One region of the Aeromonas genomosp. paramedia genome, then DNA from elsewhere that is predicted to be linked to it. Evidence: predicted binding sites of a transcription regulator. Region 1 holds the regulator's gene; each other region holds the start of a gene.

Evidence for each region. Region 1 encodes LexA, which represses DNA repair genes until DNA is damaged. Its sites were predicted from a motif close to ANCTGTNTNNNNANACAGNT; they were not measured.
Region 2: the regulator LexA is predicted to act here: its motif matches at 5,300-5,319, upstream of dinB (DNA polymerase IV).
Region 3: the regulator LexA is predicted to act here: its motif matches at 8,321-8,340, upstream of HB860_RS05685 (DUF4250 domain-containing protein).

What each region holds. Positions count from the first base shown of each region.
Region 1 is NZ_JAAROG010000030.1:21,076-31,139, forward strand. Features, by position in the region: gene HB860_RS20525 (LacI family DNA-binding transcriptional regulator) at 1-157, shown strand, start outside; gene HB860_RS20530 (MDR family oxidoreductase) at 188-1,168, shown strand; gene HB860_RS22245 (hypothetical protein) at 1,241-1,363, shown strand; gene HB860_RS20535 (DUF2799 domain-containing protein) at 1,542-1,886, shown strand; gene HB860_RS20540 (hypothetical protein) at 1,931-2,101, opposite strand; gene HB860_RS20545 (flagellar basal body-associated protein FliL) at 2,177-2,611, opposite strand; gene HB860_RS20550 (chorismate--pyruvate lyase family protein) at 2,757-3,308, shown strand; gene ubiA (4-hydroxybenzoate octaprenyltransferase) at 3,305-4,168, shown strand; gene plsB (glycerol-3-phosphate 1-O-acyltransferase PlsB) at 4,240-6,663, opposite strand; gene lexA (transcriptional repressor LexA) at 6,868-7,494, shown strand; gene HB860_RS20570 (hypothetical protein) at 7,954-8,163, shown strand; gene HB860_RS20575 (SCO family protein) at 8,378-9,004, shown strand; gene HB860_RS20580 (MATE family efflux transporter) at 9,033-10,064, shown strand, end outside.
Region 2 is NZ_JAAROG010000018.1:268,950-279,013, reverse strand. Features, by position in the region: gene HB860_RS14395 (NADH:ubiquinone reductase (Na(+)-transporting) subunit B) at 1-300, shown strand, start outside; gene HB860_RS14390 (Na(+)-translocating NADH-quinone reductase subunit C) at 290-1,078, shown strand; gene HB860_RS14385 (NADH:ubiquinone reductase (Na(+)-transporting) subunit D) at 1,071-1,703, shown strand; gene nqrE (NADH:ubiquinone reductase (Na(+)-transporting) subunit E) at 1,707-2,303, shown strand; gene nqrF (NADH:ubiquinone reductase (Na(+)-transporting) subunit F) at 2,321-3,544, shown strand; gene HB860_RS14370 (FAD:protein FMN transferase) at 3,548-4,591, shown strand; gene nqrM ((Na+)-NQR maturation NqrM) at 4,686-4,910, shown strand; gene HB860_RS14360 (hypothetical protein) at 4,984-5,196, opposite strand; gene dinB (DNA polymerase IV) at 5,395-6,447, shown strand; gene HB860_RS14350 (methyl-accepting chemotaxis protein) at 6,515-8,650, shown strand; gene HB860_RS14345 (transcriptional regulator GcvA) at 8,933-9,853, shown strand; gene HB860_RS14340 (alpha/beta family hydrolase) at 9,858-10,064, shown strand, end outside.
Region 3 is NZ_JAAROG010000009.1:47,923-57,986, reverse strand. Features, by position in the region: gene HB860_RS05710 (response regulator) at 1-2,010, opposite strand, end outside; gene trxC (thioredoxin TrxC) at 2,165-2,605, shown strand; gene HB860_RS05700 (SLC13 family permease) at 2,760-4,145, shown strand; gene HB860_RS05695 (cytochrome b/b6 domain-containing protein) at 4,445-4,999, shown strand; gene HB860_RS05690 (glycogen/starch/alpha-glucan phosphorylase) at 5,063-7,537, opposite strand; gene HB860_RS05685 (DUF4250 domain-containing protein) at 7,934-8,131, opposite strand; gene HB860_RS05680 (cell division inhibitor) at 8,365-8,841, shown strand; gene HB860_RS05675 (fumarate hydratase) at 8,997-10,064, opposite strand, start outside.

The sequences.
Region 1 (10,064 bases):
ACGGGCCTGCTATCCGGCGCTCACCTCGGTCAGGATCCCCTATTACCAGATGGGCCAGGAAGCGGCCGATCTCATCCTGCGTCAGCTGGCAGGCGAGACGGTGGCCGGCCTGGCCCTGACCCTGGATTTTCAACTGCAAAGGCGTCAAAGCACCTGATGGGTGACGTCACAACATCGAGAGGCAAGCATGTTCAAGGCTCTGTTACTGGACAACCAAGATGGCAAGACCAAGGCAACTCTGACCCAGCTGGCCGAGAGCCAACTGCCGGCGGGGGAGGTGCGGGTGGCGGTGAGCTACAGCTCCCTCAACTACAAGGACGGGCTGGCCATCACCGGCAAGGGCAAGATAGTGCGCCAGTGGCCGCTGGTGCCGGGCATCGACTTCGTCGGCACTGTGCTGGAGTCGGCCGACAGCCGCTACCAGAGCGGTGACAAGGTGGTACTGACCGGTTGGGGCGTGGGGGAAGGACACTGGGGCGGCATGGCCGAACAGGCGCGGGTCAAGGCCGACTGGCTGGTGCCGCTGCCGGCCGGGCTGGATGAGCGCCAAGCCATGTGCATCGGCACCGCCGGCCTCACCGCCATGCTCTGCGTGCTGGCGCTGGAAGAGGCGGGCATAACCCCCGACAGTGGTGAGGTGCTGGTGACAGGTGCCGCCGGTGGAGTGGGCACCACAGCCGTCGCCCTGCTGTCTGCGCTGGGCTATCGCGTCGCGGCCCTGACCGGCCGTCCCGAGGAGCAGGGCGCCATGCTGACGGCGTTGGGTGCCAGCCGCATAGTGCCGCGCAGCGAACTGCTGGAGCCTGCCAAGCCGCTGGAGAAACAGCTGTGGGCCGGTGCGGTCGACACCGTCGGCAGCCAGGTGCTGGCCAAGCTGCTGGCCCAGATGAACTATGGCGGCGCCGTGGCCGCCTGCGGCCTGGCGGGCGGCTTCGATCTGCCCACCAGCGTCATGCCCTTCATCCTGCGCAACGTGCGCTTGCAGGGGGTGGATTCGGTGATGTGCCCGTTGGCGCGCCGTCAACTGGCCTGGCAGCGGCTGGCGCGGGATCTGCCTGCCAGCTTCTTCGCCCAGGCGGTCACCGAGATCGGGCTGGGGCAGGTGGTGGAGGCCGCCGAGGCCATCACCCAGGGTCGGGTGGCGGGGCGCACCCTGATCAGGCTCTGACCGGCACCACTGGCGAGCCCCATTTTTCTGGATAGACTTTGAAGGCCGGTGCACTATCCAAGGAGAATGAGCATGGGTACGCAGACGCCGGATTTCGAGCTCGACGATGAGTGGGAGCCGGAATCCTGGGAAGACGAGCTGGAGGAGCTGGACGACGAGGGCTGGCAGGACTATGACCCTCTCGACGATCAATGACTCCCTGTAACGCGTGCGGGCGGGCCTGGTGGCCCGCCCGATTTTTTGTGCGTTCGGCAGCATGCCCCTTGGTGGCCGGGCGAGGCTCTGGTTAGAATGAACTGCTCAAATGGCGCTGTGGGAAGAGGGATGCCCGTCAGGCCAGAGACGCCATAAACCACTCAAACAACGCCCAAGGATGATTATGCGCTCACTCGTCATCATGCTCTGTGCCACCCTGCTCGGGGGCTGTGTCTCCAACTCGGACGATCCCTGCGAAAAGGTGTGGAGCGACGTCGGGGAAGCCGATGGCAAGCTGGGGTTTGCCGACGACAGGGTGGCATTCCACCAGACCCAGTGCGGCGACAAGGTGGACGTTGCCATGTGGCAGCAGGGCCGCCAGAAGGGATTGGCCTGGTATTGCCGCCCGGAGCACCTCTATCTGGCCGGGCGATCGGGGGAGGAGTACCGCGGTGTCTGCCCCAATGACGTCCAGGCCCGCAGACTGTTTGCGCAGGGCCGTCAGGGCTGGACCGATCAATAGGCCCCCCCCTTCTTCAGACGCTTGAGCGGCAAGCTGCGGGGGACTTACTCCCCTTTCTCCTTCAGCCGTAGCGGCTGGCACAGGTACTCTTTGTCATTGGCGCTGCGGGCGCACTTGCCGCACACGAACTTGGGTTTGCGCAATATCTTGCGCAGTGTCTTGAGATCGGCGGGGATCTCGTGACGGCGCCATTCACACAGCGTCTTGTGGCCCATGACGATGACTTCCTCGACAGTGAATGGGAGCGGTAGGGAGAGCAGACTGCCGGTCGGCACCCTGCTCGCGGTTCATTACTGATAAAGATACTTGGTGAAGATGAGCTCGCGTACCGCCTTCTTGCCGGTCTCTCTGACCAGCAGTTCGTTGACCTTGGCCTCGCACTCCTTGCGCAGCTCTTCCCGGCTCACCAGGGACTTGATCTGGGCCCCCGTCTTGCTGCCAATCAGGCGGATGATGGCGTCGCGGATCAGGGGGTCGTGCTGCTCCAGCAACTTGAGATCGGCGGCGTTTTCGGCCATCAGCTCCACCGTCACCCGCACATAGCCCAGGGTTTTGCCGTCGCCGAGGTAGTTGGTGATGATGTCCGGATCCAGCGCGTGATAGGCGAATCCCGGCTGGACGGCGGCGGAGGCCGGATCGGCGGCCGCTTCCTCGTTGGCGAAGGCGTGGGTATTCAACAGGGTACAACCCAGGGATAACACCAGCAGAATTCTGAAGATCTTCATCTAGATGGCTCGGCAGCGACGGATGCCCCATTTTTGATGCTGCCATCGGGGCCGTCAAGCACGGATGTTCTTACAATTCGCCATTGATTTACGGATAATAAACGGGATTTTAACCTGACAACGGAAATCTCCGGATGGTGAAGCTGTGAAGTCCGAGTTGACTGTTCCCCTCATCCAGCTCGTCCCCTGGCGGGCACCCGCAGAGTGTGCCCCCCCCGAGGCACTGCGCCCCTGGTTGCTGGAGGCCGACTCCATGACCCGGCGCCTGCGGCGTTACAATAGTCACCTCTCGGTGCAACTGCTCGGCAATCGCAGCGTGTCGCTGGGAGCGGACGAGCAGACGCTGGTGGCCGTTGCGGATCCCGTGGGGATCTGCCGCGAGGTGATCCTGCACGGTGATGCCGGGCCGGCCATTCTGGGCTGGACCCTGTTTGCCGAGGCGGCGCTGCAAGGGAGCGGCCTGCAGGATCTGGGGGAGCAGCCATTGGGGGAGCGCATCTTCGGTGATGCACCGGCACGGCGCGATCACCTGCAACTGGCCTGCTTCGAGATCGCGAGCAATCCCTGGTGCCAGGCCGCCACCGTCTGGGGGCGCCGCTCCCGTCTCTATCTGGGGCAGTGGCCCTTGCTGGTCCACGAACTCTTCCTGCCCTCGCTATCGTCTCATTCGCTGCCATCGCATAAGGAGCTGGAGTGAAGCTGTTAACCAAGGAGCGGGGACTGGCCTATGTGCAGTTGGCCCGCATCGACAAGCCCATCGGCACCCTCTTGCTGCTGTGGCCGACCCTGTGGGCGCTCTGTCTCGCGGCGGGCGGCCTGCCGGATCCCTGGATCCTGACCGTGTTCGTGGTGGGGGTCTTCCTGATGCGCTCGGCGGGCTGCGTCATCAATGACTATGCGGATCGCAACTTCGACGGCCACGTGAAACGCACCGCCGGGCGACCGCTGCCCATGGGCCGGGTCGACGAACGGGAGGTGCTGATCCTGTTCGCCGTGCTGGCGCTCATCTCGTTCGCCCTGGTGCTGACCCTGAACCCGCTCACCATAGGCCTGTCGTTCGCCGGCCTGCTGCTGGCGGTCTGCTACCCCTTCATGAAGCGCTTCATTCCCATCCCGCAGCTGGTGCTCGGGATGGCGTTCTCCTGGTCCATTCCCATGGCCTATGCGGCCCAGGCCAATGCCCTGCCGCCCGTCGCCTGGCTGCTGTTTCTCGCCAACCTGCTGTGGACCATCGCCTACGACACCCAGTACGCCATGGTGGACAGGGACGATGACCTCAAGCTCGGGCTCAAGTCGAGCGCCATCCTGTTTGGCCGTCACGACAAGCGGATCATCGGCGTGCTGCAGCTGGCAACCCTGCTCATTCTGCTTCTGGTGGGTCAGCTGATGGCGCTGGGGTCCGGCTATTACTGGGGTCTGCTGGGGGCGGCGGCGCTGTTCGTCTATCAGCAGCGGCTGATCCGGGAGCGTCAGCGGGAGGCCTGCTTCCAGGCCTTCCTCAACAACAACTATGTGGGGGCCCTGGTGCTGTTCGGGGTGATCGCCCACTACCTGTGAGCAGCCCCTGTCGATAAAAAAGGCCGCATGATGCGGCCTTTTTGTTGCTCTGTGGCTGGCTCTTCTTGAGGTCAGAGCCGGTTGCCCGCCTGTATGGTGCGGCGGATCTTGTTGCTCAGCAGCGGCACTATGTTGTCGGCCAGGGCCTGGAAGCGGCCGAGATCCGGCTTGCAGCCCGGATCCAGATAGCCTTCGCTGCGCAGGGTGTGGATCAGGGTGCTGAACAGCTTCTGGTCGAAGAACTCGGGGGCGTTGATGCCGTGCAGGGTGCCGAGGCGCTCCGCCATCATCAGGCCGTCCGCCTCCAGCTGCTCCGCCTCTATGTGGGGCTGGGCCAGCACCCGGGTCAGCACTATGGCGTAGCGTTGCAGCGTCTCCTGAATGCTCTCGGCCAGCAGCAGCAGACGCATCTGGTTGCCCGGATTGACCCAGTAGCCGCCGTCGCGGGCCTCGATCAGCTGCTGGCGTTGCAGCTCGGCCAGCAGGGCATCGACCAGCTCCGGCAGCTCGTCCTCTTCGTAGCGCAGGAACAGCTCTGTCTTGAGCAGCGGGTAGATGTCGATGCAGCGGGCGACGATCTCGCCGCGGGAGATCCCCTCGCAGCGCTCGATCAGGGCCGCCACCAGGGAGGGCAGGGCGAACAGGTGGAGTATGTTGTTGCGGTAGTAGGTCAGCAGGATCGCCTGATAGCGATCGAGGCTGATGATCTGCCCCAACTTGTCCTCGCTCACCTCGAACTTGTTGAGCTCCATGGCCTGATCCAGCAGTGTCCTGGCATCCTCGTCCGGCATGGTGCTCTGGGGGCTGTAGGGCACCTGCTTGAGCAGGTCCAGATAGGTGTTGATCTGGGCTTGCAGCTCGTCCCGGGTCAGGGCATGGCGTTCGGCGGCCAGCAGCGCCAGGGCGCTCAGGGTCAGGCCGTTGACGGCGGCGGCATCGTTGATCCGGGTCATCAGCAGCTCGGCCAGCCGGTTGACGGTGGGGGCCATCCACTCCGGGCGCTCCTCCCGGCCTATGCTCTCCTTCCAGTGCGGCACGTGCTCGCCGAGGTAGCTGTTGAGGGTCAGCGGCTCGCCGAAGTTGACGAAGCCCCGGCCATAGTTGCGTAGCTTGCGCAGTATGCCGAGCACCTGCAGGAAGCTCTCCTTCTCCTTGCGGCTGCCCTTGAGCTCGTTGTGGTAGGTGTTCACCTCCATCACGTGCTCGTAGCCCAGATAGACGGGCACCAGGGTGACCGGCCTGTCCAGCCCGCGCATCATGGCCTGCAGCGTCATGGCCAGCATGCCGGTCTTGGGGGGCAGCAGGCGGCCGGTGCGCGAGCGACCCCCTTCGGTGAAGAACTCCACCGAGTAGCCCTTGGCAAACAGCAGGTTCAGGTATTCACGAAATACCGTGCTGTAGAGCGGGTTGCCCTTGAAGGTGCGGCGGATGAAGAAGGCGCCGCCGTGGCGGAAGATGGGGCCCGCCGGCCAGAAGTTGAGGTTGATGCCCGCCGCGATATGGGGCGGCACCATGCCCTGGTGGTAGATGACGTAGGAGAGCAGCAGGTAGTCCATGTGGCTGCGATGGCAGGGGACGTAGACTATCTCGTGCCCTTCCTGGGCGAGCTGGCGCACCTGCTCGGCACCGTTGACCGAGAGGCCGCGGTAGAGCTTGTTCCACAGCCAGCCGAGGAAGCTCTCCCCGAGCCGGATCAGCCGGTAGGAGAAGTTGGAGGCGATCTCGTCCATGTAGCCATGGGCGCGCTTCTGGGCTTTTTCGAGGCTGATCCCCTCCCGTCTGGCCTCTTCCTCGATGGCCTGCTGGATCACGCTCGACTCCAGCAACTGCTTGAACAGCAGGTTGCGGTTCGGCAGCTTGGGGCCGGTGGCCGCCAGCTGCTGGCGGCTGAAGTGGGTGCGGGCCACCCGCGCCAGCTTGTGGGCGATGGCCTCGTCGGTGCCGTGCTTGTCCGCCATGTAGCGCAATGAGAGCGGCGGTGAGAAGCGCACCAGGTTTTCGCGCCCTTTCAGGATCACGATCAGCGCCTTCTTGAGCCGGTTCGGGGCCAGGCTGCTGATGATGTTCCAGCCGGAGGCTTCCTCGCCTTCCCGGCCGGGGGCGCGCCCCCAGAACAGGGTGACGGGCACCACCTGGATATCCAGCTCGGGATCCTGCTTGTGCAAGTCCAGCAGCTGGTGGAACTCCTGCAGGAAGGGCAGCGGCTTGTTGCGCGTGCCAAACAGGGGAGGCGGACGATCCAGACAGACGTAGCGCGGCAGCAGCTGGCCACCCAGCTCCAGCGGCGTGAAGGGGCCGGGCAGGCCGAGATCCTCGCAGCACTGTTGCAGGGTCATCAGGTCGGTGATCGAGCTGGTTTTCAGGGCGTAGACGATGGGCCTTGCCGGATCCAGCTTGAGCTCCGTGATGGGATTTTCCGGCAGGCTCTTGTGATTGACCAAGCCACTGACCGGCCATTGCAGGATGGCTCTGGAAATGTTCTGTCCAAGGGACATGTGCGTCTGCTCTCCAAAAAAATGCGGCGTGAGCATAGCAAATCACCGACGGCTTGTCGCCGAGAGGTAGGATGAGTGCCTTTTCAGGATAGAAGGTGCGGGATTTTTGCGACAAGGTGGGGACAAATATCAGCAACGCCTTGCCTTGGCCACAGCACTGTATATACTGCCAGTGTGCTGTATAAAAAGACAGGTGCCTATGCTATGAAACCCCTTACCCCCCGCCAGGCTGAAGTGCTGGAGCTTATCAAGGCGAACATGAGCGAGACCGGCATGCCGCCGACTCGCGCCGAGATCGCCCAGAAGCTTGGCTTCAAGTCGGCCAATGCGGCCGAGGAACATCTGAAGGCCCTGGCCAAGAAAGGGGTCATCGAGATCATGCCCGGCACCTCCCGCGGCATCCGTCTGCTGCTCGAGGAAGAGGAGGCCGCGCCAGAAGAGAACGGCCTGCCGCTCATCGGCAAGGTCGCGGCCGGCGAGCCCATCCTGGCCCAGGAGCACATCGAGAGCCACTATCAGGTGGATCCCGCCCTGTTCCACCCGCGGGCAGACTTCCTGTTGCGGGTGCAGGGCATGAGCATGAAGAACATCGGCATCATGGATGGGGATCTGCTGGCGGTGCACAAGACCCAGGAGGTGCGCAACGGCCAGGTGGTGGTGGCGCGTCTCGATGAAGACGTCACCGTCAAGCGCTTCCAGCGCAAGGGCAGCCAGGTGTGGCTACTGCCGGAGAACGAGGATCTCTCCCCCATCGAGGTGGATCTCTCCAGCCAGCATCTGACCATCGAAGGGCTGGCGGTCGGGGTCATTCGCAACGCCGACTGGATGTAGCCATCGAACATGCCAAGGGGCCTCCTGCGGGAGGCCCCTTCGTTTGTGCGTTTTCCCCGATCTCCTTTCCTCCCCGATCCCCGCCATTGCCGCCGCCCGGATCCACCGCAAACAGTACCGCCACGCATCGTGCATTTCGGATATATCCTTTGAGAAGGCCCGCAGTGTCATGGCCGGATAACCGCCATGACCTTGAGTGTGCCGCCAGGTCAGCATGGGTAGCAGGGATGCATCACAGCTGGGGCGGTGCGGGACAGGGAGAGTCGTCAGGCAGCAGGACGACTCAATACAGTCAGTACGCGACGGTGCCTGGTCTGCCTCCCGATGGCAGTCACACTGGTCGGCGTGGCCTGTTGAGCAAGGAGGACAGGTATGGCTTCAAGCTCGCCGTGGGATCCGGGTCCGGCCGCAACCGCAACCCCCGCATCCTCCATCACCCGATTCATCAAGGGCAGTCGGATGACGTGGTTTTATGCGCTCTGGGTCTATCACAAGGGCGATGGCTGGACCATCTGGCTGGGGTGCCCCAAGGACAAGATTGTCCGCCTGGTTCGTCTGTTCCGCCGCCACCACGACATAGGTTTGCCAGATGCCCCTTGGACGGCCCCGGTCATTCCTCTGCACGCCACTATACGGCGCTCTCAGGGGCAGCGAAGACTGCGACCCTGAGCCCGTCCCCCGAACAGTGTGTGAGCCCCACCCGGTGTGGGGCTTTTCTTTATCCCCGCCATGGCCGGGAGATAGTGGTTGTCTCCTCCCTATGGGGCCCTTTCCTGACCGGGATCCGGACTCGGGACTAGGCAGAAACGGGGCCTGGCGGGTTACAATAGCCCTTCATTGGCCCCGCCATCTGGCTGGTTGAACTAGCAAGGTTCTGTTTTATATGGTTAAACCACGTTTTTCCCTGCTGTTGTTGCTCTTCGTCGGCAGCATAATGGCGGCTTATTACTGGAGCCAACCCTCCCTGCCTGCGCAGGCGGATTATTATCCGGTAGGGCGCGACATCAATCCCTTCACCCTCACGGATGGGGATGGGAAGCCCTTCACCGCCGCCAATCTGGCGGGGCACTGGACCTTCCTGTTCATCGGCTACACCTATTGTCCCGACGTCTGCCCGACCGCCCTGGCGGATCTGCGCTCCATCTACCCGGATCTGAAGAAGATCTCGCCCAGCAGCCAGGTGGTCTTCGTCTCGGCGGATCCCCAGCGGGATGACAGCGCCCGCCTCAAGAGTTACACCGCCTTCTTCCATCCGGAGTTCAAGGCGGCGACCGGCCCCCACCGCGCCCTCTTCCCCCTGGTGCGCAACCTTGGCCTCGTCTATTCCATCGTGGAGAGCGAACGCAAGGATTACCTCATAGACCACTCGGCCTCGATCGTGCTGATCAGCCCCGAGGGCAAGCTGGTGGCCATGTTCCGTCCCAAGGTGGCCCCGGGTGAGGTGCCTCATGTGGACATGCAGACCATGGTCTCCGACTTCGCACGCATAGTGCGGCTGGCCGACGAGTGAGCCGCCGGCGCAGATCGTGCCCAGCTTGATGCCGTCCTGGCTGAGGGATCCCCGCCGCCACAGGGCCGTGTTTGCCCTGGCCCTGCCCATGGTGTTCTCCAACGTCACCACCCCCTTGCTCGGCCTGGTGGACACCTGGGTGATCGGTCATCTCGGTCAGGCCTGGTTCCTCGGGGGCGTCTCGGTCGGGGCAACCCTCATCAACCTCCTGTTCTGGCTGCTCGGTTTCCTGCGCATGTCCACCACTGGCCTGACTGCCCAGGCCCAGGGCGCTGCCAGCGCCGAGGGGCAGCTGGACACCCTGGCGCGGGCGCTCGGCCTCGCCGTCGGGCTGGGGCTGGCCCTGCTGTTGCTGGTGCTGCCTTTCTTGCCGGCCATCATAGGGCTCAGCGGGGGATCCCCCGAGGTGCAGGTCTATGCCGGCGACTATGTCTCGGTGCGGATCTGGAGCGCCCCGGCGGCCCTGTGCAACCTGGTCATCATGGGCTGGCTGCTGGGCATGCAGGATGCGCGCAGCCCCATGCTGCTGCTGATCCTGAGCAACCTGGTCAACATGGTGCTGGATGCCTGGTTCGTGCTGGGGCTGGGCTGGCAGGTCAGGGGGGTGGCTGCCGCCTCTCTGCTGGCGGACTACTGCTCGCTCGGGGTGGGGCTCTGGCTGGTGAGCCGCCGCCTGCGCCATCTCCCGTCCGAGGTGTGGCAGGGCGCCTGGTCGCGCTGGTGGCGATGGCCCGCGGTGCGGCGGCTGCTCGGCCTGAATCGGGACATCTTCATCCGCTCCCTCTGCCTGCAGCTCTGTTTCGCCTTCATGACCCTGCAGGGGGCCAGGCTGGGGGATGTGGCGGTGGCCGCCAATGCGGTGCTGCTCAACTTCCTGATGCTGATCTCCTACGGGCTGGACGGTTTTGCCTACGCGGTGGAAGCCATGGTGGGGCGTGCCATAGGACGGCGGGACAGGCAGGGGCTGCGGGAGGCCATCGTCCTCAACCTGGGTTGGGCCTTGCTGATCGCCTTCGCCTTCGCCCTGGGGTTTGCCCTGGGGGGGCGGCAGCTTATCGCC
Region 2 (10,064 bases), on a different contig from region 1:
ATCGGTTCCGATACCAACCCCATGTTCAGCATGCCGTGGCACTGGCATCTGGTGCTGGGCGGCTTCGCGTTCGGCATGGCCTTCATGGCGACCGATCCTGTCTCCGCCGCCTTTACCAACAAGGGCAAGTGGTGGTACGGCGCCCTCATCGGCGTCATGGTCGTGCTGATCCGTGTCGTGAACCCCGCGTTCCCGGAAGGCATGATGCTGGCCATTCTGTTTGCCAACCTGTTTGCCCCCTTGTTTGACCATTTCGTGGCGCAGGCGAACATCAAGCGGAGGATCGCACGTGGCGTTTAATAAAGACTCTACTACCGGCACTCTCGCCGTAGTGACCGGTCTGTGTCTGGTCTGCTCCATCGTGGTCTCCGTGGCCGCCGTGGGTCTGCGTCCGGCCCAGCTGGAAAACAAGGCGCTGGACAAGCAAAGCAACATACTGTCCGTTGCCGGTGTCGATGTCAGCTCGGTGGCCAAGCGTGACCTGGCCCAGCTGTATGGCGACAAGATTGAAGCCCGTCTGGTGGATCTGGCCACAGGTGAGTTCGTTGACGGCGATGCCGACAACTTCGACACCAAGCTGGCAGCCAAGGATCCGGCCAAGAGTGTTCGTCTGGCACCTGCCGACGACAAGGCCGGCCTGCGTCAGATCTCCAAGCTGATCCCGGTGTTCTTCGCGAAAGATGCGCAAGGCAAGGTCGACAACATCATACTGCCGATCTACGGCCAGGGTCTGTGGTCCACCATGTATGCCTTCGTGGCGGTCGCGGCCGATGGCCAGACCATCAAGGGCATCACCTACTATGACCACGGTGAAACCCCGGGTCTGGGCGGCGAGATCGAAAATCCGGCCTGGCGCGAACTGTTCGTCGGCAAGAAGCTGTTCGATCAGGACGGTCAGCCTGCGCTGCGGGTGATCAAGGGCCATGCTCCGGCTGGTTCCGAGCATGAAATCGACGGCCTGTCTGGCGCAACCCTGACCGGTAATGGCGTACAGCACACCTTCGACTTCTGGATGGGCCCCAAGGGCTTCGGTCCCTTCCTGGCCAAGGTACGTGCAGGAGAAATCAACAATGGCTGACAAGAGCGAAATGAAAAAATTGCTGTTGACGCCTGTGCTCGGCAACAACCCCATCGCACTGCAGGTGCTGGGTGTCTGTTCCGCGCTGGCCGTTACCAGCCAGATGAAGACGGCGTTCGTGATGACGCTGGCCGTTACCGCGGTCACCGCCTTCTCCAACCTGTTCATCTCCCTGATCCGCAACCAGATCCCGAACAGCGTGCGGATCATCGCCCAGATGGCGGTGATTGCCTCGCTGGTTATCGTGGTTGACCAGGTGCTCAAGGCCTATGCCTATGACATCTCCAAGCAACTGTCGGTGTTCGTCGGCCTCATCATCACCAACTGCATCGTGATGGGTCGTGCCGAAGCCTATGCCATGAAGAGCGCCCCGCTGCCCTCCTTCCTGGACGGCATCGGCAACGGTCTGGGCTATGGCGCCGTGCTGCTGACCGTGGCGACTGTGCGCGAGATCCTGGGGTCAGGCACCTGGTTCGGCATCGAACTGCTGCCGCTGGTGAACAATGGTGGCTGGTATGTGCCGAACGGCCTGCTGCTGCTGCCGCCGAGTGCATTCTTCATCATTGGTCTGATCATCTGGGGCGTACGCACCAAGGATCCCAAGCAGGTGGAGGCAAAGGATTAAGGTATGGAACACTATCTGAGTCTGTTGATTCGTTCGATCTTCATCGAAAACCTGGCGCTCTCCTTCTTCCTGGGGATGTGTACCTTCCTGGCGGTGTCCAAGAAGGTCAAGACCGCCATGGGCCTCGGCATTGCCGTTATCGTGGTTCAGACCGTTGCCGTTCCGGCCAACAACCTGATCTACAACTACGTGCTCAAAGACGGTGCCCTGGTCTCCGGCCTGGATCTCAGCTTCCTGAGCTTCATCACCTTCATCGGGGTGATTGCGGCCCTGGTGCAGATCCTGGAGATGGCGCTGGACAAGTACTTCCCGGCGCTCTACAACGCCCTCGGCATCTTCCTGCCGCTCATCACGGTGAACTGCGCCATCTTCGGTGGCGTCTCCTTCATGGTGCAGCGTGACTACAACTTCGTGGAGTCCGTGGTCTATGGCGTGGGGTCGGGTGCAGGCTGGATGCTGGCCATAGTCGCGATGGCGGGGATCCGCGAGAAGATGAAGTATTCCGATGTTCCGGAAGGCCTGCGTGGCCTCGGCATCACCTTCATCACCGCGGGTCTGATGGCGCTGGGCTTCATGTCCTTCTCTGGTATTTCCCTGTAATCGGAAAGGAAATATAGATGGAAATTATTCTGGGTGTGGTCATGTTCACCGTGATCCTGCTGGCCTTGGTGGCAGTCATTCTGTTCGCCAAGTCCAAGCTGGTGACCGCCGGTGACGTGACAATCAGCATCAACGGCGACCCGGCCAAGGCTGTGACCAGCCCGGCGGGTGGCAAGCTGCTTGGCGTGCTCGCCGGCAGTGGTATCTTCGTCTCCTCCGCCTGTGGCGGCGGCGGCTCCTGTGGTCAGTGCAAGGTGCGGGTGAAAGCCGGCGGCGGCGACATACTGCCGACCGAGCTGGATCACATCAGCAAGGGCGAAGCCCGTCATGGCGAGCGCCTGGCCTGCCAGGTCACCGTGCGTTCCGACATGGACATCGAGCTGCCGGAAGAGATCTTCGGCGTGAAGAAGTGGGACTGTACCGTCATCTCCAATGACAACAAGGCCACATTCATCAAGGAGCTCAAGCTGCAGATCCCCGATGGCGAGAGCGTCCCGTTCCGCGCCGGTGGTTATATCCAGATCGAAGCCCCTGCCCACCACGTGCAGTACAAGAACTTCGACATTCCCGAGGAGTATCGCGGGGACTGGGATCGCTTCAAGATCTTCGAGCTGGAGTCCAAGGTCAACGAGCCTATTATCCGTGCCTACTCCATGGCGAACTATCCGGAAGAGTTCGGCATCATCATGCTGAACGTGCGGATCGCGACCCCGCCGCCGAGCAACTGGACTGCCCCTCCCGGCCAGATGTCCTCCTACATCTTCAGCCTGAAGGCCGGGGACAAGGTGACCATCTCGGGTCCGTTCGGCGAGTTCTTCGCCAAGGACACCGACGCCGAAATGGTGTTCATCGGTGGTGGTGCCGGCATGGCGCCGATGCGTTCCCACATCTTCGACCAGCTGCGTCGCCTGAAGTCCAAGCGCAAGATGAGCTTCTGGTACGGCGCCCGTTCCAAGCGCGAGATGTTCTATGTCGAAGACTTCGACATGCTGGCCGCCGAGAACGACAACTTCCAGTGGCACGTCGCCCTGTCGGATCCGCAACCGGAAGACAACTGGGATGGCTACACCGGCTTCATCCACAACGTCTTGTTCGAGAACTACCTCAAGAACCACGAGGCGCCGGAAGATTGCGAGTTCTACATGTGTGGACCTCCCGTGATGAACGCTGCCGTCATCAACATGCTGAAAAACCTCGGCGTTGAAGACGAAAACATCCTCCTGGATGACTTTGGTGGTTAATCCATGCACAGTGTTGTAAAGACCTGGCTAGCCTTCGGGCTAGCCTTTTTCTTGACTGGGTGCGGTCAGGAATCGGTCCAATCCAAGCCGGAGATCCACATCACCGGCAGCACCATGGGCACCTACTACTCCATCAAGGTGGCGGATGCCGCCGTCACGGATGCCGCCAAGCTGCAGGCCGAGGTGGATGTCCTGCTGGAACGGGTCAACGATCAGATGTCCACCTACCGCCCGGATTCCGAGCTGTCGCGCTTCAACCAGCACAAGGACAATACCCCTGTGGTGGTCTCCCGTGACACTGCCCGGGTGGTGACCGAGGCCATTCACATTGGCCGCGAGAGCCGCGGGGCGCTGGACGTCACCGTGGGCCCCCTGGTCAATCTGTGGGGCTTTGGGCCGGATGCCAAACCGACCAAGGTGCCATCCGACGAGCTGATCGCCCAGACCCGGCAGAAGACGGGCCTCGGCAATCTGCATGTGGTAACCTCGGTCGACGCCGACACCCTGCAAAAGGACATCCCGGATCTCTACGTGGATCTCTCCGCCATCGCCAAGGGCTTCGGGGTGGACAAGGTGGCCGAGTACCTGGAATCCCTGGGGGCGCGCAACTACCTGGTGGAGATCGGCGGCGAGCTGCGGATCAATGGCGTCAACGGCAAGGGTCACCCCTGGCGCGTCGCCATCGAGAAGCCGACCGCCAATGCCGGCTCGGTGCAGGAGGTGATAGTGCCAGGGGACAACGGCGTCGCCACCTCGGGGGACTATCGCAACTACTACGAGCTGGATGGCAAGCGCTTCTCCCACACCATGGATCCGCTGACGGGCAAGCCCATCACCCATCGCATGGTGTCGGTCACCGTGATCCACCCCTCCTGCATGACGGCAGACGGGCTGGCCACGGCGCTGACGGTCATGGGAACGCAGAAGAGCCTGGCCTATGCAAAGGAGCGGGGTCTGGCCATCTTCGTCATCACCAAGACGGACGAGGGCTTCGAGGAGGCTTACTCGGATGCCTTCAAGCCCTACCTGGCCAAGCAGCCCGGTTAACCGTGAAGGCGCCGCCATCACTCGGCGGCGCCTGGGAATCTTGTCGCCGGATGCCGTCGAGCCGTATCTGGTTAAACAGTAAAGGGGTAATACCATGCAGATCTTTCTGATCACCTTCGGGGTGTTTCTGGTGGTGGTGGTGGCCATGGCCATCGGCTACATCTTCCAGAAGAAGACCATCTCCGGCTCCTGTGGCGGCCTTGGCACCATAGGGATCGAGAAGGAGTGCGACTGCCCGGAGCCCTGCGACAATCGCAAGAAGAAGATGGCCAAGGAAGAGGCCCGTCGCAAGATGCTGGTGGACAACCGCATCCTCTGAGGGCGAACACCCGCGTGCGGGTGCATCGAATGCACGCGAGCCGACCCTGGGTCGGCTCGCGTCTTCATGGCGCTCAGTAGTCGTACTGGCTGCAGGCCTTGTTGTGAAACTTCGCCTTTCGCTTTGCCAGCTCCTCCCTTGTGCCCAGCTCGTCCCCCTGCTTGATGGCTTTCTCCAGTATCTCTATGCGCTCAAACAGCCAGCTGCACTCGGCGGTCGGATGGTCCTTGGTCATGCCCGTCAGCGGCAACAGCAGCAGGCAGAGTCTCGGCCAGATTGCTCTCATCTCTCCTCCTTGAGTCTGATGTGGATGGTGCCTTGAGAGTCTATCCGTCCCTCTCCTCCCGTGCGCTGGCAGAAATGACAGGGCTGGGGTAGCATGGGGCCTTAACTGGTTATTCATACAGTGGTGTCGCCGCCTCGTCACGACAGCGGCGGTGCACCCAACCATGCGGCAGGCGCCGACGGCTCAACAGACTCTGGCATGCGCAAGATCATTCACATCGACATGGACTGCTTCTTCGCCGCGGTGGAGATGCGGGACAACCCGGCCCTGCGGGAGGTGCCGCTGGCCATCGGCGGCTCGGCCGAGAGGCGCGGCGTCATCTCCACCTGCAACTATGTGGCGCGCCGCTTCGGGGTACGCTCCGCCATGCCGAGCGCCCTGGCCAGGAAACTCTGCCCGCCGCTGGTGCTGATCCCCGGGCGGATGGCCGTCTACAAGGAGACCTCCCGCCAGTTGCAGGCCATCTTCCTGCGCTACACGGAGCAGGTGGAGCCGCTCTCCCTCGATGAAGCCTACCTGGATGTCACCGACAGCCCCCATTGCGGCGGCAGCGCCACCCTGATGGCGGCCGAGATCCGCGCCGCCATCGTCCTCGAACTGGGGTTGACCGCCTCGGCCGGGGTGGCGCCGAACAAGTTTCTGGCCAAGCTCGCCTCCGAGCAGCGCAAGCCGGACGGCCTGTTCGTCATCCGCCCCCAGGAGGTGGACGAGTTCGTGCGCCAGCTGCCCCTCGGCAAGCTGCCCGGCATCGGCCGCAAGACGGCTGAACGGCTGGAGTCCCTCGGGCTCTACTCCTGCGAGGATGCCCGCCAGCTCGGTAACGAGGAGCTGGTGAGCCGTTTCGGCAAGCTCGGGGAGATGCTGGCCGGTCGCATCTGGGGACATGACGATCAGCCGGTACAGGCCCGGCGGATACGCAAGAGCATAGGGGTGGAGACGACCCTCGCCAGCGACGTGCTGGATGAAGCCGCCTGCCGGGAGGTGCTCGGCCGGCTCATTCCCGAGCTGGAGCTGCGCTTTGCCAGGGCTTGCCCTGCGGAGGCGCTGATGGGGCAGGGGATCAAGCTGAAGTTTGCCGATTTCCACCAGACCACCGTCTATCGCAAGGGGAGCTACCAGGCGAGCCGTTTCCACGATCTGCTGCACGAGGGGCTGCAACGGTCTCAAGGAAAACCTATTCGCCTGCTCGGTCTGGTGGTCGGTCTGCCAGGGGCGGGGGAGATCAACCAATTGAGCCTGGATCTCAGCTGATTTAGTTAAGTTTTTGTGTCCAAAACCGATACAGTGTTCACATCTGTAGACGTTAGGAAATCGTGGCATGAGTTCTCTTTCTGTTCAGGGACGGATCACCCTGATCGCCGGTTGCTGTCTGTTGGCCAGTGCCGCCGCACTGGTCGCCTCTTCCCTCTTCAACGCGGCCCGCATGCAGGAGCAGGTGCTCACCTCCACCACCCTGGAGGGGCAGCACGCGGCAGAAAACTGGATGAAGGCCATGGGGTCCACCCAGGCGGCCAGAGTGACCAGCTACCTCGACGAGGCCTATTTCAGGGCCACCCTGCTGGCGGAGGGCATACTGTTCCAGCGCAAGAACGCGGCGGACAACTTCGTTCACTCCGAGGCGCTGCGCAATGCCGTGAACCAGCAGTTGCAGGACGCGGCGGAGTCGTCGGCCAATCTGCTCGGGGTCTATGCGGTATTCGAACCCAACCAGCTCGACGGTGAAGACGACAACTATCAGGGCTCGACCGCGCTCGGGGCCAACGACAAGGGACGCTTCTCCAGCTACTGGGCCAGAGTCGATGGCAAGGTGACCCTGGAGGTGATGGACGAAGCGCTGCTGGCCGACGACAAGCCCTCCGGGCACGGCGGCCTGGAGAATGACTGGTACAGCTGCAGCATTCGCAGCAAGGCCCTCTGTCTGCTCGATCCCTATGTGGACGAGGTGGGCACCCGTCAGGTGCTGATGACCTCGGTGACGGCCCCCCTGCTGGAAGAGGGCAATCTGCTCGGCATGGTGGGGGTCGACATCTCGCTGGCCACCTTGCAGAGCCTGGTGGAGGAGATGGACAAGACGCTCTATGACGGGCAAGGCAAGGTGCTGCTGCTCAGTCACGAGGGGCGGGTGGCCGGGGCCGAAGGGTTCAAGGTCGCCCTTGGGGATACCCTGGAGCAGCAGGGGCTGTCGGCGGATCTCAACGGCTGGCTCGCCAAGGGGGAGGTGGTCACGCGCTGGAGCCCGGACGGCGCCTTGCTGCAGACCTTCGTGCCGGTCAGCATGCGCGGGACGGATCGCAAGTGGGGCATCTACATCGAACTGCCCCGCGCCGTGGTGCTCGCCTCAGCCCTGCAACTGCAGGATGAGCTGGAGGGCCAGTCCCAGCGCAGCGTCGCCACCCAGCTGCTGATCGGCGGGGCCATCTCAGCCCTTGCCCTTCTCTGCATCTGGCTGATGGCCCAGCGCATCGTCGCCCCCATCCGCACCGTGGTGGCCCGCCTCAAGGACATCGCCAGCGGCGAGGGGGATCTGACCCAGCGCATCGACCTGCGTCGCGATGACGAGATCGGCGAGCTGGCGAAGTGGTTCAACAACTTCCTGGACAAGCTGCAGTCCACCATCAGCCAGGTGATCGATACCGTGGCCGGCACCCGGGCCAGCGCGGCGCTGGCGGCGCAAGGGGCCGAGCGCACCAGTGCCGGCATGCAGTCCCAGTATCAGGAGGTGGATCTGGTGGCCACGGCGTTCGAGGAGCTGAGCGCCACCGCCCTGCAGGTCGCGGGCAATGCCAGCTCGGCGGTGAGCGCGGCCAACCAGGCGGACATGGCGGCCCAGGAGGGCAAGTCCGTGGTCGCCGATACCCAGCAGGCCATGTCCAGGCTGATGGCGGTGATCAGCGACGCCAAGCCCGTGGTGGAGCGGCTTGCCGCCAACAGCGACAACATCAACGACATCCTCATCGTCATCCAGGGAATAGCCGAACAGACCAACCTGCTGGCGCTCAATGCCGCCATCGAGGCGGCGCGGGCCGGTGAACAGGGCCGCGGCTTCGCCGTGGTGGCCGACGAGGTCCGCAACCTGGCGGGGCGTACCCAGAATGCCATCGTCGAGATCCAGACGCTGATCACCGAGCTGCAGTCGGGCACGGAGGCTGTGGTGAAGGCGATCATGACGGGCCACAGCCAGGCGGATGTGACCCTCGGCAAGGTGGAGCTGTCGGTCAGCGTGCTGGAGCAGATCATCCATGCGGTGGCCACCATCCATCAGATGAACGAGCAGATAGCCAGGGCGGCCCAGGAGCAGAGCGGGGTGGCGGACGAAATCAACCGCAACGTCAGCAACATCCGCGACGTGAGCCACACCATCAGGGCAGAGGCGGCCACCTCGGCCGACAACGGGCGCGAGTTGTCGCAACTGGCGGACAAGCAGCAGCAACTGGTGGGGCAGTTCAGGGTATAGAGATAAGAAAAAAGGCGCCATCCAACCGGAGGCGCCAAACACATTCAGATGACAGACTGGGTTAAATCGCATCGATTTAGCCCTTCTTCCCGCAGAGGAAGAAACACAACACCACAATCGTTGTCGGCCCACTCACAAAAACCACATGTAAACCAACATGGAAGAGAAGGTGTGAGCCATATGGCAACGGATTGCGTGGCGAATTATGTTTATTCACTGGTCGACCCGCAACCGACAATTTATAATGCGCCCCATTAGAAAAACTCATCGTCGGCTGGTGTCATGTCTCGTCGTTTACCCCCGCTCAATGCCCTGAAAGCATTCGAAGCAGCGGCTCGCCACTTAAGCTTTACCCGCGCAGCAGAAGAGTTGTTTGTGACTCAGGCCGCCATCAGTCACCAGATCAAGGCGCTGGAGGAGTACCTCGGCATCAAGCTGTTCCGTCGCAAGAACCGCTCCCTGCTGCTGACCGAGGAGGGGCAGAGCTACTTCCTCGACATCAAGGACATCTTCGCCTCCATCTCGGAGGCCACCGACAAGCTGCTGGCCCGCAGTGCCAAGGGGGCGCTCACCGTCTCCCTGCAGCCGAGTTTCGCCATCCAGTGGCTGGTGCCCAGGCTGGTGAAGTTCAGCGAGCGCCACCCCGACATCGATGTGCGCATCAAGGCGGTGGACATGGACGAGGGCTCCCTGACCGACGACGTGGACGTGGCCATCTACTACGGCCGTGGCAACTGGCCCGGGCTGCGCTCGGACAAGCTGCACACCGAGTACCTGATCCCGGTCTGCTCCCCCCTGCTGCTGACCGGCCCCAAGCCCCTGCGCACCCCGGAGGATCTGACCAGGCACACCCTGCTGCACGACACCTCCCGACGCGACTGGAAGGCCTGGTTCCGCCAGCTCGACATCGATGCCCCGAACGTCAACCAGGGACCCATCTTCAGCCACTCCACCATGGTGATCCAGGCGGCGATCCACGGTCAGGGGGTGGCGCTCGGTCACAGCGTGCTGGCCCAGCCCGAGATCGAGGCGGGCCGCCTCATCTGTCCGTTCGAGCAGGTGCTGGTGAGCAAGAATGCCTTCTACCTGGTGTGCCAGGAGCAGCAGTCCGATCAGGGCAAGATAGTGGCCTTCCGCGACTGGATGCTGGAGCTGGTGGAGCAGGAGGAGGCCCGTCGCCGGGCCCGTCTCGCCGATGCCTGAGGGGATGGATGTGACAAGAGAGGGGGCGAGCGACGCCCCCGTTCGCATTCTGCTGGCCCACGGCGCCGGCGCCGGCATGGATCATGCCTTTCTCGCCGAGCTGTCGCGACTGCTGGCGGGGCCGGATATCGAGGTGGTGCGCTTCAACTTTCCCTACATGAGCAAGCGGGCCCTGGACGGCAAGCGCAGGCCGCCGGACCGGCAGCCCGTG
Region 3 (10,064 bases), on a different contig from region 1:
CACCCGGGTCCCGTGCAGCAGCTCCCTGAAGTGCTGCTGATCCCCCTGCGCCTCGGCCTGACGGACCTTGTTGTCGTGGGAGCTGCCGTTGAGCAGCTCGTCCACCTTGGCCAGCAGGGCGTTCTCTGTCATGGGCTTGGGCAGGAAGTGGGTCAGCCCCATGCTCTCCATGCGCCCGTGCAGCCCCTCCCTGGACCAGGCGCTGGTCATCAGTATGGGCAGGCGCCGCCACTGGCTGTGCTGATACATCTCGAGGGCGAGATCCAGGCCGTCCTCCTGCCCCATGCGCCAGTCGAGGATGGCGAGCCGGATGTGGTGGCCCTCCTCGCGCAGCGCCTGGCGGGCGCGGGAGAGGCTGTTGACCGCGATCACCGAGGCGCCGGCCCGGCCCAGTATGTCCTTGGCGAGCTCCAGCACCAGTTCGTTGTCATCCATCATCAGGATGAGGGGCTGGTGATCGAAGAAGACCCGGCGCCCGGAGACCCCATAGACCGCCTGGGACAGGGGGATCTCGAACAGGAAGGTGGAGCCCACCCCGGGCTTGCTCTGCACCCTGATCTCCCCCCCCATCAGCCCCACCAGCCGCTGGGAGATGTTGAGCCCGAGCCCCGAGCCGCCATATTTGCGGGTGTTGCCCGCCTCCAGCTGGGTAAAGGGCTGGAACAGCTGCGCCTGCTTCTCCGGCGCTATGCCGATGCCGGTGTCCCGCACGCTGAAACAGACCCGCATCGGGTATTGATTGACTAGAGTGATGGCCACCTCCACCTCCCCCCGCTCGGTGAACTTGATGGCGTTGTTGACCAGGTTGACCAGCACCTGGCCGAGGCGCAGCGGATCGCCGCGCAGGAAGTCGGGCACCGCAGGCGACTTGTTGATGATGACCTCGAGCTGCTTGCGCTCCGCCAGATCCGCAAACATGGCGGCCAGGGAGTCGAGCTGCTCGCTGAGATCGAAGTCGATCTCCTCCAGGGTCAGCTTGCCGGACTCCACCTTGGTGAGATCCAGGATGTCGTTGATGAGCAGCAGCAAGGTATCGGACGATGACTTTATCTTGTTGAGATAGTCCCGCTGCTGCTGATCGAGCTTGGTCTGCAGCACCAGGGCACTGAAGCCGATGATGGCGTTCATGGGGGTGCGGATCTCGTGGCTCATGTTGGCCAGGAAGTCGCTCTTGGCCTGGGCTAGCAAGGCGGCGTGGCTGGACAGCTCGCTCAGCTTCTGGTTGCGGCGCCACAGGGTCGCGGCCACCAGCGAGAAACAGAGCAGCGCGCCCCCCAGCACTATCAGGTAGAAGCGGCTCTTGAGGGAGGAGGCCAAGTCCAGCTTGCTCTGCTTCCAAGCCGGCAGCGAGGCCAGGCCCTTCATCTCGACGATCTGGTTGCGCAGGCGATGGTATTCCATCACCTGCTGGTTGAGCTCCTGGCTGAGCCGGGTAAGGGCCATGACCTTGGACTGCCCGGAGTAGGTCTCCATCAGCCGCCGTTGCAGTTGCTGCAGTTGACGCAGCTCGCTCGTGTCCCAGCTGCGCCTGAGGTAGTGGCTCAGGCGGGCGAGCTCGGTGAGATCGCGGGCCTGCTCGGCCCCGGCTGGCAGGGTTGCCAGCAGCGCCTTGAGCTGGCCCTGGAAACGGGGCGCCAGGTATTCGATGGTCATCTCCATGGTGTAGAGCCTGGCGAGATCCAGCAGATAACCATCTATATCCCGTTGCAGCGCCTGGGACTTGGGATCATCCACCGACCCCGGATCTTCGCGCACCTGGCTCACGAAGCGATCCAGGCTGCTCGACAGCAGGCTGAGGCGCTGCTGTACGCTGCCATCGCTGGCCTTCTCGCGTCCCAGCAGATAGACGGTGTCGGTATTGACCCGGTTGAGGACCAGCTCTGCGGCCACGCTCAGATCGGAGGCACGTTGCTGCTGGCTCAGCAACTGCCAGCAATAGGCAGAAAACGCCAGCAGCGATACGATGATAAGGCCAAAGACAACACCATTGTCCCGTGCAACACTCTTCATCCCGTCTCGATTCTCATGTCATGGTCGGCCATCCAGTGACCCTGGGTCAGGGCCAGACAGCCGAGTGTGAAAAACAACTGAACACTATGTTACCGTTAGTCTGCTCTGTGAATGCAATAAAGATGTTGCCGGGCCATGAATAAAGGAGCCAATTATGTCACTTGTCACTACCTATTGTAGCCACTGCTTTACCCGCAATCGCCTGCCCGGCGACAAGCTGGACGCCAGTGCGAAGTGCGGTCGCTGCCACCAGCCCCTGTTTTCCCACTCCCCGGTGTCGGGTCGCATGGCGCACTTTGATGCCCTGATCCAGTCCGACATACCGGTGGTGGTCGACTTCTGGGCCAGCTGGTGCGGCCCCTGCCTGCAGTTCGCCCCCGTCTTTCAAGAGATAGCCCAGGAGCTCGAACCCCGCATCCGCTTCGTGAAGCTCGACACCGAACAGGAGGCCGCCATCGCCAGCCGCTATGCCATTCGCAGCATACCGACCCTGATGGTCTTCAGAGGGGGGCAGATCCTGGCTCAGCGCAGCGGCTCCCTGCCCAAGAGCCTGTTCAAGGAGTGGCTGCTGTCCGTCACGGCAGCGCCCAAATGAAAACGAAATGTTTAATTTCTGTTTAATCCCAGATCCATTGTCACTTGACTCTGTGAGTCGCCACATGCTTTGACCATATCCCCCTGTTTCAAACAGGGGGATAAATGTAACCTCGGCAACACAACAACAACCATAAATTAACCGAGAGAACAACATGCATACCTCTGCAGTCCCTTCCGCCCCTACACGCTGGCTGGACATCAAGGCCGGGATCGTCATTCTGGATCTCCTGCTGCTCTGTGCCATGCTCGCCTGGCTTCCGTTTGATCCCATGATCAACAAAGGCCTCGGCATCCTGATCTTCATCGCCATCCTCTGGCTGACCGAAGCGGTGAACATCACCATCACGGCCTTGTCCATCCCGGTGCTCGCCACCCTGCTCGGGGTGTTTGACATGAGCAAGTCGCTGACCGACTTCGCCAACCCTGTCCTCTTCCTCTTCTTCGGCGGCTTTGCCCTGGCGGCGGCCCTCTCCAAGCAGGGACTGGATACCCAGATCGCCGCCAAGGTGATGCAGCTGGCCAAGGGTCACCTGGGCTGGGCAGCCATAGTGCTGTTCACCATCACGGCGGCGCTCTCCATGTGGATCAGCAACACCGCCACCGCCGCCATGATGATGCCGCTCGCCCTCGGCATGCTCAAGGGACTCGACGTTCACAAGGAGCGTCGCACCCTGGTCTTCGTGCTGCTTGGCGTCGCCTACAGCGCCAGCATCGGCGGGATCGGCACCCTGGTGGGCAGCCCCCCCAATGCCATCGCCGCCGCCCAGATGGGGCTTGGCTTCACCGACTGGCTGAAGTTCGGCATCCCGGTGGTGCTCATCTTCATGCCGGTGGGCATAGGCCTGCTCTACTGGGTGACGCGCCCCAACCTGTCGCACCAGGTCAGCACCGAGCAGGTCACCATAGAGTGGACCGGCCAGCGCAAGACCACCTTGCTCATCTTCCTGACCACAGTGCTGCTGTGGATTGGATCCCAGCCCATCGCCGCGGCGCTCGGCGGCATTCCCCAGTTCGATACTCTGATCGCCATGGGCGCCATCCTGGCCATCGCCGTCAGCCGGGTCGCCAGCTGGGATGACATCAACCAGAACACCGACTGGGGCGTGCTGCTGCTGTTCGGGGGTGGCCTGACCTTAAGCGCCATCCTCAAGCAGACCGGCGCCAACGCCTTCCTGGCGGAGCACCTCTCCAGTGCACTCGCCACCATGCCCATCTTCATCATACTGCTCTGCCTTGCCGCCTTCGTGGTGTTCCTGACCGAGCTGGTCTCCAACACCGCCACCGCCGCCCTGCTGGTGCCGCTGTTCGCCGGTGTGGCCGAGGCGCTGGGGGTCTCCCCCATCGTCGTGTCCGTGCTGATCGCCGTCGGGGCCTCCTGTGCCTTCATGCTGCCGGTGGCCACGCCGCCCAACGCCATCGTCTTCGCCAGCGGTCACATCCAGCAGCGGGAGATGATGCGGGCCGGTCTGGTGCTGAACCTGGTGTTCACCGTCATCCTGACCCTGCTGGCCTATTTCATGGGTGACATCCTCCATTGATCCCCGGCCAGGCAGATGGGCCTGAGGATGCTGACGGAGCAAGTCCCTGAGCCGTCGCCCACCAGGCCCGTTGAAACACCAGAGCCCCGCACCGTCGGGGCTCTGTTTATTCTTCCCCCCAGCGCCTCCCCCCAGCCTCTCTCCCTCTCTCTGCCACTGGCCCTGCCCTGTGACGCACCCCGGACCATTAACACGGCCTTAAGAAAGTGCCTCCATGATCCGGACAAGGGCGCGCCGGCAACAGGCGCATGGAAAGTCGGTGTGCATCACAACGAGAGGAAAAAATCATGGAGAAAGCGATGGGAAGCGGCAGGGCCATCAGGGTATGGGATCCCCTGATCAGGGTGTTTCACTGGGCAACCGTCCTGCTGTGCGTGCTCAACCTGTTCATCCTGGAGGAGGGCAGACGCAATCACCGCTATGTCGGGTACGCCCTGGCCGGATTGCTGGTGCTGCGCATCCTGTGGGGATTTGTCGGCTCCGACTACGCCAGGTTTGCCCAGTGGTTTCCGACCCCGGCCCGCCTGGGCCGCTACCTGCAGGCCAGCTGGCAGGGCAGACACCCCTATCATGCCGGCCACAATCCGCTGGGCGCCTTGATGATACTGCTGCTGTTGACCTGTCTGGTGGGGACGGCCGTCACCGGGATCATGACGGGGTACGAGCAGCTGTTTGATGAGGAGCTCATGGAGGAGCTCCACGAATTCTTTGCCAAGGCGCTGCAGATCGCCATCTTCATCCATGTGCTGGCGGTCATCGTCCTCGATCGCCTGACCCGGGGGGATCTCATCAGGGCCATGATCACCGGCAGGAAGCGCGTACCGGCCGATACCGAGATCGTCGACAAGCGCTGAGGCACCTCAGCCAGATGAGATAAAAAAACCCCGCGATGCGGGGTTTTTTCATATTGGGAGTGGTCAGCCGACGTTGCAGCTCTTCAATTTCCAGATCCGATCCACGTAGTCCTGGATGGAGCGGTCGGAGTTGAACTTGCCCATGGTGGCCGAGTTGATGATGGCCTTCTTCGCCCACAGCGCCGGATCCCGATACCAGGTATCGATGAGCTTGTGCGCTTCCGAGTAGGAGGCGAAATCGGCCAAGGTCAGGTAGGGATCTCCCCCTTCCAGCAAGGAGCGCTTGATGGAGGCGAGCTCCCCCGGGCGACCCGGCGTGAAGTAGTCGGTGTCGAACCAGTCCAGCACAGCCTTGAGCTCGGAGTTGGCGTAGTAGAAGTCGTACGGGTTGTAACCGCGCGCCTTCAGGGACTTCACCTCGTCCACGTTCAGGCCGAAGATGGCACAGTTCTCTGCCCCCGCCTCTTCGGCGATCTCGATGTTGGCGCCGTCCAGAGTGCCTATGGTGATGGCGCCGTTCAGTGCCATCTTCATGTTGCCGGTACCTGATGCTTCATAACCTGCGGTGGAGATCTGCTCGGAGACATCCGCCGCCGGGATCAGCTTCTCGGCCAGGCTCACCCGGTAGTTCGGCATGAACACCACTTTCAGCTTGCCCTGGATGCGGGCGTCGTTGTTGACCCGCTCCGCCAGCTTGTTGATGGCGTAGATGATGTCCTTGGCCAGCTTGTAACCGGGCGCCGCCTTGGAGCCGAAGATGAACACCCGCGGGTGCATGTCATAGTCCGGGTTCGCCAGCAGACGGCGGTAGAGCGCCATGATGTGGATGAGGTTCAGCTGCTGGCGCTTGTACTCGTGCAGACGCTTGATCTGGACGTCGAAGATCGCCTCGGCCGAGACATCGATGCCGGTTTCCGCCTTGATGACCTTGACCAGCTTCTCCTTGTTGTGACGCTTGATGGTCATGAACTGCTGCTGGAATGCCTTGTCGTCGGCAAACTTGACCACGCTGCGCAGCTTGTCCAGCTGCAGCGGCCACTCCTTGCCCACCACTTCGTTGTAGAGGGCGGCAAGCTCGGGGTTGCAGGCCAGCAGCCAGCGACGGGGGGTCACGCCGTTGGTGACGTTGCACATCTTCTCGGGCCACAGCTCGGCATACTCGGGGAAGAGATCCTCTTTCACCAGCTTGGAGTGGATCTCGGCCACGCCGTTCACCTTGGAGGAGCCGATGACGCACAGGTTGCCCATGCGTACCTTGCGCACGTCCCCTTCTTCGATGATGGAGAGCTTGGCCTTGATGGCGTCGTTGCCCGGCCACTTGGGCTCCACCAGCTCGTTCAGGAAGCGGGCGTTGATCTCGTAGATGATCTCGAGATGACGGGGCAGCACCTTCTCGAACAGGCTGACGGACCACTTCTCCAGCGCTTCCGGCAGCAGGGTGTGGTTGGTGTAGGAGAAGACCTGGTAGCAGATGGCCCAGGCGGCATCCCAGTTCAAGTCTTCCTCGTCCACCAGCACCCGCATCAACTCGGGGATGGCCACCGTCGGGTGGGTATCGTTGAGCTGGATGGCAATCTGGGCGGCAAAGTTACGGAAATCCGAACCATGGACCCGCTTGTAGCGGCGCATGATGTCCTTGATGGAGCAGGCACAGAAGAAGTACTGCTGGATCAGGCGCAGCTCTTTGCCTGCATCTGTCTCGTCGTTCGGGTAGAGCACCTTGGAGATGGTCTCGGCCTGGGCCTTCTCGGCCTGGGAGTCGATGTAACCACCGGCGTTGAACACGTCCCAGTCGAAGAACTCGGAGGCGCGGGATTCCCACAGGCGCAGGATGTTGACGGTGTGACCGCCAAAGCCCACCACAGGAATGTCCCAGGGCACCCCTTTGATCTTGCGACCGGCGTGCCACACCTTCTTCAGGCCGCCCTTGTCACCGAACACGGTTTCCACGTAGCCGTAGAGCGGGATCTCCTGCACCGACTCGGGGCGGCAGATCTCCCAGGGGTTGCCATATTCACGCCAGGAGTCCGGGCGCTCGATCTGGCGGCCATCCTGGATCTCCTGACGGAACAGGCCGTGCTCGTAATGGATGCCGTAGCCCACCGCCGGGTAATTCAGGGTGGCCAGGGAGTCGATGAAGCAGGCGGCCAGACGACCCAGGCCGCCGTTGCCAAGGGCCATGTCCGGCTCTTGCTCGCACAGGTCGGTCAGTTCCAGACCGAGTTCACCCAGGGCCTCTTCGCAAGTCTTGTACAGGGAGAGGTTGTGCAGGTTGTTGGAGGTCAGACGCCCCATCAGGAATTCAGCAGAGAGATAGTGAATCGCACGAGTATCTTTCTTGAAGTGAGTCTGCTGAGTACGGGTCAGGCGCTCGTACACCTGTTCGTTGACGGCGGCAGCGGTCGCTTTCCACCATGCTTCGGGAGAGGCTTTCTGTTCGCTTGTACCCAAGGTAGAACGCAGGTGACGCACGATACTCGCCTTGAGCTGATCTTTATCCAGTTGGAGATCCTGGTCTGTCTTCTTCTTGGTAGCCATAAACCATTTTCCTTCGTTACAAATAAAAAATGTTATCCCCTTGAGGGACCGGCGCTGTTGTTATCTCAGAATATGTTCCGGCGTGGGCATACTAGCTAAAGCCGGGGGTTTAAAAGTTAACGTGAGTCACACTTTAACGTATAAAAATGACAGTTTCACCATGAAAACCCTTTCCTATATCCTCCCTGAACAAAATAAAAATAACCTTAAAAATCAAACTATTGAATGAAATAAAAAAAGTTGGATCCATGAATAGGTTTTCAATGATTGCCAGCGGCTGAAAATACGTGAAAATAAGCGCCGACTCGGCCGGTGATGAAATCGCTTTCAATGCCTGGTGTATCAGCACGGCAATAAAAGGAAGCTGCCCCAATTGGGGCAGCTTCCTGAGCTGAATTAACCATGGGCCTTGAACTGGTTACTCATGGGGTCGTAGTGATAACCAATCTGCTGCAGACGGGTGGCCAGCTGATCCTCCGTCATGTCGTAGTAAGCCAGCAACTCTTCCAGACCATCGCACTCCAGCCGCAGCTTCTCGTTGATGATCCCGAGCAGAATATTGGCGTCCAGCCGTTGCAAGGTGCTCACATCCATCTTGGTCCCTCCTCTTGCCATACATACTGTATAACCATGAGCGCCGGCCCGCGCTTTGTCTACAGGTTAAAAAACACCCGCCCCATCATCAATATAAATAGTGTTTAAATTCAAATGTTTAATAAAAACCCCTGTTAGTCGGCTCACATTTTTAATCACAAACGCCTTGTCACTGGCATGAGATAGAACTACTGTATACACATACAGCATGGTTATTCATACAGGACACACATATGAGCCAGCCCCTGAGTCACCGCCCACTCTCCTCCTCTGCCGGTGTGATCACCACCTGGCCCACCCGCCATCAGAACAAGGCGGAGCATGAGCATCGACTGGCCATGGATCTCCATGAAGCCCCGTTGCTGGATGCGCTGGGAAGATTGAGCCAAAGCGACAGCGGCTGGATCCTGCTCATAGCCCCGCCAGGGCTGCCCGTGGCCAAGCAACTGCAGGCACAGGGAATCAATCCCGCCCGGGTACTGGTGGTTCACGGCCCCAAGATCAAGAACTGGCAACGTCTGCTGGAGCAGAGCCTGGCCAACGGCCATTGTGCCGCCGTCTTGACCTGGCTGCCCGAACGGGTTGCCCTGGATCGCAGCCGCCTCAGCACCCTGGGGCAGCGTGCCGGTGTCCTGACCCGTTTCTTCGAGCCCACCCCTTCTCAGGGCTCTCTCTGCTACGGTGGGCAGGACGTCTACCTGAACCATTGAGCCTTATCGTGCCGACCCGGGCTGGCAGGGCTCCCCGCCCCAGCGTCAGTCTGGCAGGGCGGCAACCAAGACGAGAAAGGCGACCCTGGGGTCGCCTTCTGTCATATGGCCTGGGCTGCCATCTGCCCGGCGCCCCGCCAGGGGCTTGTACCGGATCAGGCGAGCCTGGTATCCAGCTCGGCAATTTTGGCAGACCAGTAGGCCGGACCGGTTTCATGGATGTTGTTGCCCTGGGAGTCCACCGCCACTGTCACCGGCATGTCTTCCACCTCGAACTCATAGATGGCTTCCATGCCCAGATCGGCGAAGGCTACCACACGGGCCTTCTTGATGGCCTTGGCCACCAGGTAGGCGGCACCACCCACTGCCATCAGATAGACGGCCTGGTGCTGCTTGATGCTCTCGACGGTTTTCGGACCCCGCTCGGACTTGCCTATCATGCCGATGAGGCCGGTTTCACCCAGCATCATGTCGGTGAACTTGTCCATCCGGGTGGAGGTGGTGGGACCGGCCGGGCCGACCACTTCGTCACGCACCGCATCGACCGGGCCGACGTAGTAGATGAAGCGGTTGGTGAAGTCGACCCCTTCCGGCAAGCCTTCGCCATTTTTCAGCATGTCGGCAATACGCTTGTGGGCGGCGTCACGGCCGGTGAGGATCTTGCCGGACAGCAGCACGGTATCGCCGCTCTTCCAGCTGGCGAGCTCGGCCTTGGTGATTCCATCGACGTTGACGCGGCGCACGTTGCCGCCCGCTTCACGGGTGATTTCCGGCCAGTCACTCAGCCTCGGCGGAGTCAATTCGGCGGGGCCAGAGCCGTCGAGCTCGAAGTGAACGTGGCGGGTGGCGGCGCAGTTGGGGATCATCACCACCGGTTTGGAGGCGGCATGGGTCGGGGCGGATTTGACCTTCACGTCCAGCACTGTGGTGAGGCCACCCAGCCCCTGGGCACCAATCCCCAGCCGGTTGACCTTGTCATAGAGCTCGACCCGCAGCTTCTCTTCTGTGGTCTCTGGGCCTCGGGCGATCAGCTCCTGAATGTCGATGTGCTCCATCAGGGCTTCCTTGGCGAGCACGGCCGCCTTCTCGGCGGTACCGCCGATGCCGATCCCCAGCATGCCAGGCGGGCACCAGCCGGCGCCCATGGTCGGTACGGTTTTGAGCACCCATTCGACCACGTCGTCGGAGGGGTTGAGCATCACCATCTTGGACTTGTTCTCGGA